Regions from separate parts of the Bradyrhizobium sp. Leo114 genome, predicted to be linked through region 2. Evidence: predicted binding sites of a transcription regulator. Region 2 holds the regulator's gene; the other holds the start of a gene.
The links. Region 2 encodes PhoB, which activates phosphate uptake and scavenging genes when phosphate is short. Its sites were predicted from a motif close to TGTCATNNANCTGTCAT; they were not measured.

Region 1 (5,119 bases), on a different contig from region 2:
AAGATTGCATTGGTCACCGGCGCCAGCCGCGGCATCGGGCAGGCGATCGCACTCAGGCTCGCCGGGGACGGTGCGATCGTTGCAGTTCATTATCACTCTGCCGAGGGTGCCGCGCTCGCTACCGTCGACGAGATTGTCGCTGCCGGTGGAGCTGCGTTTGCACTGCAGGCCGATCTGTCGGCGCGTGGCGGTGCTGTAGCTCTTGCCGCAAAGTTCACCGCGGAACTAACCGAGCGATACGGCAAGACGGCGTTCGATGTCCTCGTCAACAATGCTGGTGCCGGCAAGCGTGCGACGATCGAGGAGATCACGGAAGAAGACTTTGAGCTTCTGTTGGAGACCAACCTCAAATCGCCGTTCTTTCTGATCAAGGCTCTGCTGCCCCACTTGCGCGATGGTGGCCGCATCATCAACATTTCGTCGATGGGATCGCGCGCCGCTTATCCCGCCATGGCGGGCTATGCGCCGACAAAAGCGGGCCTGGAGGCGTTGAGCCGCCTGCTCGCTGTTCATCTCGGGGGGCGGCAAATCACGGTGAACTCCGTGATGCCGGGCGCCACTGCGACCGACATGAACGCGAATGCGCGCGACCCTGTCGCCAGCCGCGAAGTTGCCAATTCGATTGCGCTTGGGCGCGTCGGCCAGCCGGCCGATATCGCCAAAGTCGTCGCGTTCCTGGCGTCCGACGATTCTGGCTGGGTCACTGGCCAACAGATCGACGCCAGCGGCGGCCAGCGGCTGTAAGCCGCACTGCCGCCGGAACAGGCAAGGATTGGCCGCTTTAGCCGTCCGATGCCTCGCCTGGCGGGCTTTTCATCAGCAGATTTTCCATGAGGGGCCTGGCTCGTGGCAGGGAGGTTACACGCTGCCGCGAGATTGTACAGCGCTTGATGAAAGTTCATGCTAGCCGTGGCGTGTGTATGACAATAACGTTCTTCAAACAAGGTTCATGACAACCAAAATATTCTTTCCCCTCCTGGATTTGGAGGTTTGCATGCTCGACGACTTCGACCGCAAGATCTTGGCGACGCTGCAGGTGAATAGCAGCCTCTCAATGCAGGAGATTGCCGAGCGGGTCGGGTTGAGTTCGACGCCCTGCTGGCGGCGGATCCAGAAGCTTGAGAGCTCCGGCTACATCAAACGCCGGGTGGCGCTGTTGGACGCGGAAAAGCTGAACCTTGGCGTCAGCGTCTTCATCGCGGTCAAGACCAACCAGCACAATGCGGAATGGGCGCAGAAATTCCGGAAAATCGTCACGAGCTTTCCAGAGGTCGTGGATTTCTATCGCTTGAGCGGCGACGTCGATTATTTGATCCGAGCCGTCGTGTCTGACATTCGCGCCTATGACGATCTCTACCAGCGATTGATCGCAAAGATTGACCTGCACGACGTCTCATCGATGTTCACGATGGAGCAGATCAAGTCGACCACCGAATTGCCACTCGCGAATCTCGCGTGAGCGACTGAGGCGGGCACCCGCGTGTCTGGGCTGGATCGTCGAGGCGGATTAGGGGCTATGGCTGTCGTCAAACCGTAATATTACGTCACTAGCGTCCGCCGCGCGTTGGCTTGGGATGTGCGCTGACGCGCAATTTGGACCGTCGGCGGGCAGGTCGTAGCGCTGGGAAGCTGGAACGGCTGTCCTGATCTGCGTGGGCGGGGACAGTGGTGATGCTTCGATCGGCCCTAGCCGAACTCAGACCGGATCGCGCCAACCGTGTTGTCGTTACGTCGGCCAATAGGCGGCTGGCAGCTTGGGCATGCGCATTGGCCGTCGCGGGCATGGCTGCGGGTATCGACGTGGCCGCGGCTCAGACCAGGCCAGCGAATGCGCCGATCGAATTCAATATCCCCTCGCAACCACTCGCCGCCGCGCTCAATCGCTATGTCGATGCGACCGGACGCGACGCCCTCTACGACACGAGCCTTGCGGCCGGCCGCCTCTCCGGCGATGTCCAGGGCGTGTTTGCACCGGACGAGGCGCTCCGAAAGCTGTTGTCTGGCACCGGTTTGGCTGCCGAGTTCGTGGCCGAGACGACTTTCGTGCTGTTGCCGGAGCCACTCGCCACTCAGCAGGCGGCGCAGCAAACACGATCGCCAGAACATCGGCGTTACTATGGACAGATTCAGGCGAGCATTGCGGATGCTCTTTGCCGATCGGGCGGCGCGCGTCCCGGCAGCTATCGCTTCGCCACTGTGTTCTGGATCGCGCCAGACGGCACCGTCCAGAGATCCCAACGTATCGGGTCCACCGGCAAGCCTGACGCTGATGACCGGATTGATGCAACCTTGCGCAGCGTGCGCTTCGACGAGCCACCGCCGGCGGGCTTTCTGCAGCCGGTCTTGATCTTGATTGTGCCGCAAGGACCCGGCGTGGCGCAGGGGTGCGGCAAGGCCGATTCCAACCTCCGATCGGCTGGGACCCGGCCATGACCGAGACCGCCTTGACGATCATCCGCCGGCTGTTTGTCGATCGCTATGACGACCTCAAGGCGCGTTTGACTCAACGCCTCGGCTCGGCCGATCTCGCCGGCGATGCGATGCAGGATACATGGTTGCGCCTGTCGCGCGCGGAATCGATTGGCGCCGTACAAAGCCCGCGCAGCTATCTCTTCCGGATCGCGCTGAACGTGGCAGAGGATCGCCGCCGGATGGAGCGGCGTCAACGCATATCGGCGATCGAGATCGAAAGCCTGCTTGAGCTGCCCGATCATGCGCCGACGCCTGAGCAAACCATGTTGGCGCGGTCTGACCTGGAGGCGTTCGAGGCGATCGTCAACGAACTCCCCGAGCGGCGCCGGGTGATCTTTCTGGCGGCCCGGCTCGGCAATGTTCCCCGCCAGGAAATCGCCGACCGGCTCGGCATCTCCCGGCAGCTCGTTGCGAAAGAACTCCGGTTGGCACTCGAACATTGTCTGGCGCGCTATAAGGAATCGAAGGGTTGAGCGTGCACTTTCGGTCGCCGAGAATCGTCTTAGAGGCAAGAATTCCTGCAATCGTCGCCGGCATTCTCACGGTAGAATCCGCGAAAGGTGCAGCATCGAGATGAGTAACGTACATCCAGGTCTGGATCCGGTGGAGCGGGAAGCGGTCGACTGGCTGCAGAAGCTCACATCCGGAGAGATGACTCCGAAGGACGTGGCGGCGCTGGAACTCTGGCGCGCGCGCAGTCCTCTGCATGAAGCCGCCTTTTTGGAGGCGAAGCGCCTATGGCGTACGGCTGGTGTCGCCGGCCATGCTCTGTCGGGTCCGGATGAAAGCTTCCTAGCCAGGCTCGATGCGCTGGGACGGCGCCGCAGGATGAGCCGTCGCGCGGTATTGAGCGGCGGCGTCGCGGCTCTTGCCGCGGTATCGATCTACGGCGTGTTCAACCCGCCGTTCGGATTTTGGCCGTCACTGTCCGAACTGAATTCGGATTACCGCACGGGCACCGGCGAGCAACGCCATGTCACATTCGCCGGCGACGTGGCGATCGGCCTGAACACGCAGACGAGCCTGGCCGTCCGTCCTGCGGAAGGAATCGAAGATCGCATCGAGTTGATCTCCGGCGAGGCATCGTTTGCAACATCGATGCGCCCGGCGCGATCGCTCGTGGTCCTGGCGGCGCACGGCAGGACGATCGCCGAATCCGGCCGGTTCGATGTCCGCTACACCGCAAGCGGCGAGCGGTCCCCGGTCAGCGTGACCTGTTTCGACGGCGCGGTGCGGATCGAACGTGGAGCCGACGTTGTGGCCCTGCGACCTGGCCAGCGCGTGCGCTATGACCTTGCGGGACTGAGCGAGATTGCCGCAGTTGATCCGCAGCTAGCCTCGGAGTGGCAGCGCGGCATCGTCGAATTCCGCGGCACGCCGCTCGTCGAAGCCGTGGAAGAAATCAATCGATATCGACCCGGCCGCATCATCTTGATGAACGCGGCCTTGGGCCAGAAACAGCTCAGCGGTCGCTTTCGTATCGGTCAGATGAATGAGGCGCTGCTGGGATTGGGGCGCGCGTTCGGCGCAAAACTGCAGCGGTTGCCGGGTGGAATCGTGCTGCTGAGCTGATTCGGACGGGACGGGTAAAAAATTTCTCAAAAAAATCTTCCGAAAGCGTAGTCAACGGCCACTCGGGATTCGGTCTTAGCGGTGAGACCTCTCTTGACCCCCGAGGCGGCGGCGACTTCCGGCTGCAGCGTCAGGGGCGTACCGTCGTCTGAAGGAGCCGCCCGATGTCCGCCCGTTCACCCTCGACCGCTAACGGTGCCATGCGCCGCCATGCCCGTCACGCGGCGCTGCGAACCGGCGTCAGCGTGGTGGCGCTGTTCCTGGCCAATACTGCAGTGGTGGCACGTCCATTAGGCGGACAGGCACCGACACCATCGGCGGCGGCGATGGCTGCATCGCAGTCGGCGGCGCAGGACGCGGCGACGGTCGCCAAGCAAAGCCAGGATGCGCTGGCGCGGGCCACGCGCGCCATCCAGGCGATGCAGGCGGTGCAGGACGCGGCGCGCAGCGCGGCGCAGGCCGCGCAGCGCTCCGCGACGCTGCCGCAGGTCGCTGTGCCGAATGGGCTGGCGCCGGGCGGCCTGCAGGCGGCGGCTGGATGGCAGGGCGCCAATGCGCCGACGCAGGCCGTCGATGCCAGCGGCCAGACCCAGGTCGGCATCCAGCAGACCCGGGCGCAGGCGATCCTCAATTGGAATTCGTTCAACGTCGGCGCGCGCACCACGCTCACCTTCGACCAGCAGGGCAATGCCAATTGGGTGGCGCTCAACCGCGTGGTCGGCAGCACATCGCCGAGCCAGATCCTCGGCAACATCAAGGCCGACGGGGCGGTCTATGTGATCAACCAGAACGGCATCATCTTCGGCGGTGCGAGCCAGATCAATGTCGGGTCGCTGATCGCCTCGACCGCCAATATCACCGATACCCAGTTCCTCAATAGCGGCATCTACTCGCGGCAGGAAAGTGGCCAATACGTGCCCAGCTTCACCGATGCTGGTGGGGCCGTGAAGGTCGAGGCCGGCGCGCTGATCTCGACCCGCGCGCCGTCGTCGGCGAAGCAGGGCGGCGGCTTCGTCCTATTGATGGGCACCGAGGTCAGCAACGCCGGCGCGATCAGCGCGCCGCGCGGTCAGGT
Region 2 (5,119 bases):
GCGCACGCCGCCTTCGCCCTGCACCGGCTCGATCAGGATGCCTGCGGTCTCTGGACCGATCGCGCGTTTCACCGCTTCGATATCGCCATGCGGCACCTGATCAAAGCCGTCCATCGGCGCGCCGAAGCCCTCGAGATATTTAGCGGCGCCGGTCGCGGCGAGTGTCGCGAGCGTGCGGCCATGGAAGGCGCCTTCGAAGGTGATGATGCGGTAGCGCTCCGGATGCCCCTTCGAGAAGTGATAGTGACGCACGACCTTGATCACGCCCTCCATCGCTTCCGCGCCGGAATTGCAGAAGAACACCAAGTCCGCAAAACTCTGCTCGCACAGCCGCGCGGCAAGCTTCTCGCCGTCCGGGCTCTTGAACAGGTTCGACATGTGCCAGAGCTTCGTCGCCTGTTCCTGCAGCGCCTTCACCAGATGCGGATGGGCATGGCCGAGCGCGTTCACCGCGACGCCGGAGGTGAAGTCGAGATAACGCTCGCCTTTGGTCGAGATCAGCCAACAGCCTTCGCCGCGTTCGAAGCCGAGATCGGCCCTGGCAAAAACGGGAAGCAGATGCGACGTGGCGCGGTCGGTCATGGCGATCACTGAAGGGTTCAGACAAGCCTTTCAGACAAGCCCCGGCGGCGTGCAGCGATGCAGACACGCGGCTGGAGCTCATCCAGCGAAAACAAAACGTGCCGCCTTTGCAGGGCGGCACGTGAAGGCATTCTATGCGCGCGGCGGGTGCTGTCAATCGCCACGAAGCCGCCAGGCTGCGCTGCAAAGTGCCGGTAATCCGCAGTTTTCCGGTGTGGTGGAAAAGCCCGATTGCAATCCCTAAATGTCGGAACATGTGGACGCATAGGCGCGGACTCTTGCGCCAGAGTCACGCCATATTGTAGCGTCTAGCCTGTCGGGTACGACATCTCGTGCGGCAGTTTTGATCCCTTAGAGTCCTTTGTGTGCGGCGTACACGTTCGGGTGCGGTTTTCGTGCCCGGCGAGCCTTAAGGGATTCTGCCCGCAGGGATTTTTGAGATTAGGCATCGCAGCGCTGTCCCAGGATCGGCCGGCGCAACGCGAAGGGAAAGATGCGATGACGGTATTGACCTGGTCCGACGAACGCGTCGAGCAGTTGAAAAAGCTCTGGGAAGGTGGCCTCTCGGCCAGCCAGATCGCTGCGGAACTGGGCAACGTGACCCGCAATGCGGTGATCGGCAAGGTGCACCGGCTCGGCCTCTCGGGCCGCGCCAAGAGTCCTGCTGCAGCCGCGCCGCGGCAGCGCAAGGCGCGTCCCGCACAGCCGATGATGCGCGTGGCGCGTCCGGTCTCCCGCGGCAACACCGCGCTCGCCCACGCCTTCGAGGTGGAGGTGGAAGCGGACCCTATCGCCTACGACAATGTGGTGCCGATGAGCCAGCGGCTGTCGCTGCTCGAATTGAACGAGGCCACCTGCCACTGGCCGGTCGGCGATCCCTCGAGCCCGGAATTCTTCTTCTGCGGCGGCAAGGCGCTTCCCGGCCTGCCCTATTGCGCGCACCACTCCCGCATCGCCTACCAGCCGGCGGCTGACCGCCGCCGTCCGACGGTCAAGCCGTCACAAGGCAAGTAAGCCGACGACAGATCGTAGCCTGGGTGGAGCGCAGCGCAACCCGGGAACGCTGTATCGGCGGGTCCAAATTTCCCCGGGGTTACGCTTCGCTGCACCCGGGCTACGGATTGAGGTCGCCGGTTTACGACTGCTCGGCCTTCGCGAAGCGATCATCGAGCGCGTAGCCCGCGCCGCGGACGGTACGGATCGGGTCCTGCTCGCGGCCGGGATTGAGCAATTTGCGCAGGCGGCCGATGTGAACGTCGACGGTGCGCTCGTCGATATAGATGTCGCGGCCCCAAACGCTGTCGAGCAGCTGCTCGCGGCTGAACACGCGGCCGGGATGCTCCAGGAAGAACTCCAGCAGGCGATATTCGGTCGGGCCGAGATCGATCGGGCGGCCCGAGCGCGCGACGCGGCGCTTCTCGCGGTCGAGTTCGATGTCGCCATAGGTGAGCACGGTGGCGAGCCGCTCCGGGCTTGCCCGGCGCAACAGGCCCTTCACCCGCGCGAGCAGTTCAGGCACCGAGAACGGCTTGACGATGTAGTCGTCGGCACCGGTCGCCAGCCCCCTCACGCGCTCGCTTTCCTCGCCGCGCGCGGTCAGCATGATGATCGGGAGCTGCTTGGTCTCCGGCCGCGCCCGCAGACGGCGGCACAGCTCGATGCCGGAGAGTCCCGGCAGCATCCAGTCGAGCACGACAAGGTCGGGAATACGTTCCTTGAGCCTTGTGTCCGCATCGTCTCCACGGGCGACCGTTTCGACATCATAGCCTTCTGCATCGAGATTGTAGCGCAACAGCGTCGTCAGCGCTTCTTCGTCTTCGACCACCAGAATGCGTGCGCTCATCGGCTTGGCTTCTCCTATAGCGGGATGACTCTCTGCTTGAATCGTCATCCCACTCTTCCTTTGATGTTTGAGCAGGATCTTGGCTGAAAGCCGGCGTCGACTTTCCGGATGTTGCTCTAGTTGCCCGGAACGGTCGTGGCGAACGTCGTCATATCCCCCTTCGGCCGCTTGTCGGTGATCTGCTGACCCTCGATCATGTAGAAGACCGTTTCCGCGATGTTGGTGGCGTGGTCGCCGATCCGCTCGATATTCTTGGCGCAGAACATCAGGTGGATGCAGAACGAGATGTTGCGCGGATCTTCCATCATGTAGGTGAGGAGCTCGCGGAACAGCGAGGTGCAGATCGCGTCCACCTCCTCGTCGCTCTTCCAGACGTTCATCGCCGCCGGCAGATCGTGCGCGGCATAGGCGTCGAGCACGGACTTGACCTGCGACAGCACGAGGTCGGTCATGTGCTCCAGGCCGCGGATCAGCTTCAGCGGCTGGAAGTCGTTCTCCAGCGCGGCGACGCGCTTGCCCATGTTCTTGGCGAGGTCGCCGATCCGCTCGAGGTCGGTCGCCACCCGCATCGCGCCGACGATCTCGCGCAGGTCGACAGCCATCGGCTGGCGGCGGGCGATCGTCAGCACGGCGCGCTCCTCGATCACGCGCTGCAGGCTGTCGATCTCGATGTCGGAAGCGACGACACGCTTGCCGAGCGCGACGTCGCGGCGGATCAGCGCATCGACGGATTCGGTGATCATCCGTTCGACCAGCCCGCCCATCTCTGCGACCAGACGGGTCAGTTCCTGAAGATCGCTGTCGAATGCCTTGGCGGTATGTTCAGAAGCCATGATGTCCCTCCTCAACCAAACCGGCCGGTGATGTAGTCCTGGGTGCGTCGATCGCTCGGCGAGGTGAAGATCTTGCTGGTGTCGTCGAACTCGATCAGTTCGCCCAGATACATGAACGCGGTCTTGTCGGAGACGCGCGCCGCCTGCTGCATGTTATGCGTGACGATCGCGATCGTGTAGTCCTCCGACAATTCCTGGATCAGCTCCTCGACCTTGGCGGTCGAGATCGGATCGAGCGCCGAGCAGGGCTCGTCGAACAGGATAACTTCGGGCCGCACCGCAACCGTGCGGGCGATGCAGAGGCGCTGCTGCTGGCCGCCGGAGAGGCTCAGGCCGGAGGCGTTGAGCTTGTCCTTGACCTCGTTCCACAGCGCGCCGCCGCGCAGCGCTTTCTCGACGCGGCCGTCCATTTCAGATTTCGAGATCTTCTCGTAAAGGCGGATGCCGAAGGCGATGTTCTCATAGATCGTCATCGGGAACGGCGTCGGCTTCTGGAACACCATTCCGATCCGCGCCCGCAGCAGGTTGAGGTCGAGCTTGGGGTCGAGGATGTTGGTCTGGTCCAGCATCAACTGGCCGGTGGCGCGCTGGCCGGGATACAGGTCGTACATCCGGTTGAAGATCCGGAGCAGGGTCGACTTGCCGCAGCCGGACGGGCCGATAAAGGCGGTGACGCGGTTGGTGCCGAGCGTCAGGTTGATGTTCTTCAACGCATGGTGCTCGCCGTAATAGAAGTTGAGGCTGCGTGCAGTCACCTTTGGCGCCGCTTCCGGCAGCGACTTCTGGGGAATGGCCGCGCTCGGGCTGGTCGTCGATACGGACAGATCGGTCATTTTGCGCTCCTTTCGGCGCCGAGAATGCGCGCGCCGATGTTGAGCGCGAGCACGGTCAAGGTGATAAGCAAGGCCCCGCTCCAGGCGAGCTCCTTCCAATAGGCGTAGGGGCTCTGCACGAAGTTGTTGATGGTCACCGGCAGGTTCGCCATCGTCTTGGTCAGGTTCAGGCTGAAGAACTGATTGGACAGCGCGGTGAACAGCAGCGGCGCGGTCTCACCGGCGACGCGGGCGGTCGCCAGCAGCACGCCCGTGATCAGGCCGGAGCGCGCCGCGCGATAGGCAATCCGCTTGATCACCAGCGAGCGCGGAAGGCCAAGCGCGGAGGCCGCCTCCCGCAGCGGGTTGGGGACGAGCAGCAGCATGTCCTCGGTAGTGCGGAGCACAACCGGGATGACGATCACCGCCAGCGCCAGACAGCCGGCCAGCGCGGAGAAGCCGCCCATCGGCACGACGACCGCGCCATAGATGAACAGGCCGATGATGATCGACGGCGCGCTCAAGAGGATGTCGTTGATGAAGCGGATCACCGAGGTGAGCCGGTCATGCTTGCCGTATTCGGCCAGATAGGTGCCCGCGAACAGGCCGAGCGGCGCGCCGATGCCGACACCGATCACGGTCATGATCACCGAGCCGACGATCGCGTTCAACAGACCGCCATCGGTGGAGCCGGGCGGCGGCGTGTTCTTGGTGAAGACGTCGAGGCTGAGGCCGGCGAGACCGTTGTAGAACAGCGTGAACAGGATCAGCGCCAGCCAGGTCACCCCGAACGCGGCAGCGGCGATGCAAAGCCCGCGGATGATGATGTCGTTGCGGCGGCGTGCTTTGTAAATCGGGTTCATGTCAGTTCCCCGCCTTCCTTTCCAGACGCATCAGCATCAGTCGCGCGCAAGCGAGAACGATGAATGTCAGCACGAACAGCAAGAGGCCGAGCAGGATCAGGCCCGACTGGTGCAATCCGTCACTCTCGGCGAATTCGCTGGCGATCGCCGCCGAGATCGTCGTGCCCGGCGCGAAGATCGAGGAGG

Region 1: a site for PhoB is predicted at 1,522-1,538, ahead of ACZIRK_RS09600 (STN domain-containing protein). Genes of this name have one in related genera too.

What each region holds. Positions count from the first base shown of each region.
Region 1 covers NZ_JBUYEN020000006.1:142,329-147,447, forward strand. Annotated here, with positions in the region: gene ACZIRK_RS09590 (SDR family NAD(P)-dependent oxidoreductase) at 1-744, shown strand, start outside; gene ACZIRK_RS09595 (Lrp/AsnC family transcriptional regulator) at 995-1,459, shown strand; gene ACZIRK_RS09600 (STN domain-containing protein) at 1,783-2,433, shown strand; gene ACZIRK_RS09605 (RNA polymerase sigma factor) at 2,430-2,945, shown strand; gene ACZIRK_RS09610 (FecR family protein) at 3,046-4,044, shown strand; gene ACZIRK_RS09615 (filamentous haemagglutinin family protein) at 4,209-5,119, shown strand, end outside.
Region 2 covers NZ_JBUYEN020000003.1:53,038-58,156, forward strand. Annotated here, with positions in the region: gene ACZIRK_RS04525 (aspartate aminotransferase family protein) at 1-582, opposite strand, end outside; gene ACZIRK_RS04530 (GcrA family cell cycle regulator) at 1,081-1,596, shown strand; gene phoB (phosphate regulon transcriptional regulator PhoB) at 1,718-2,425, opposite strand; gene phoU (phosphate signaling complex protein PhoU) at 2,542-3,258, opposite strand; gene pstB (phosphate ABC transporter ATP-binding protein PstB) at 3,270-4,091, opposite strand; gene pstA (phosphate ABC transporter permease PstA) at 4,088-4,933, opposite strand; gene pstC (phosphate ABC transporter permease subunit PstC) at 4,935-5,119, opposite strand, start outside.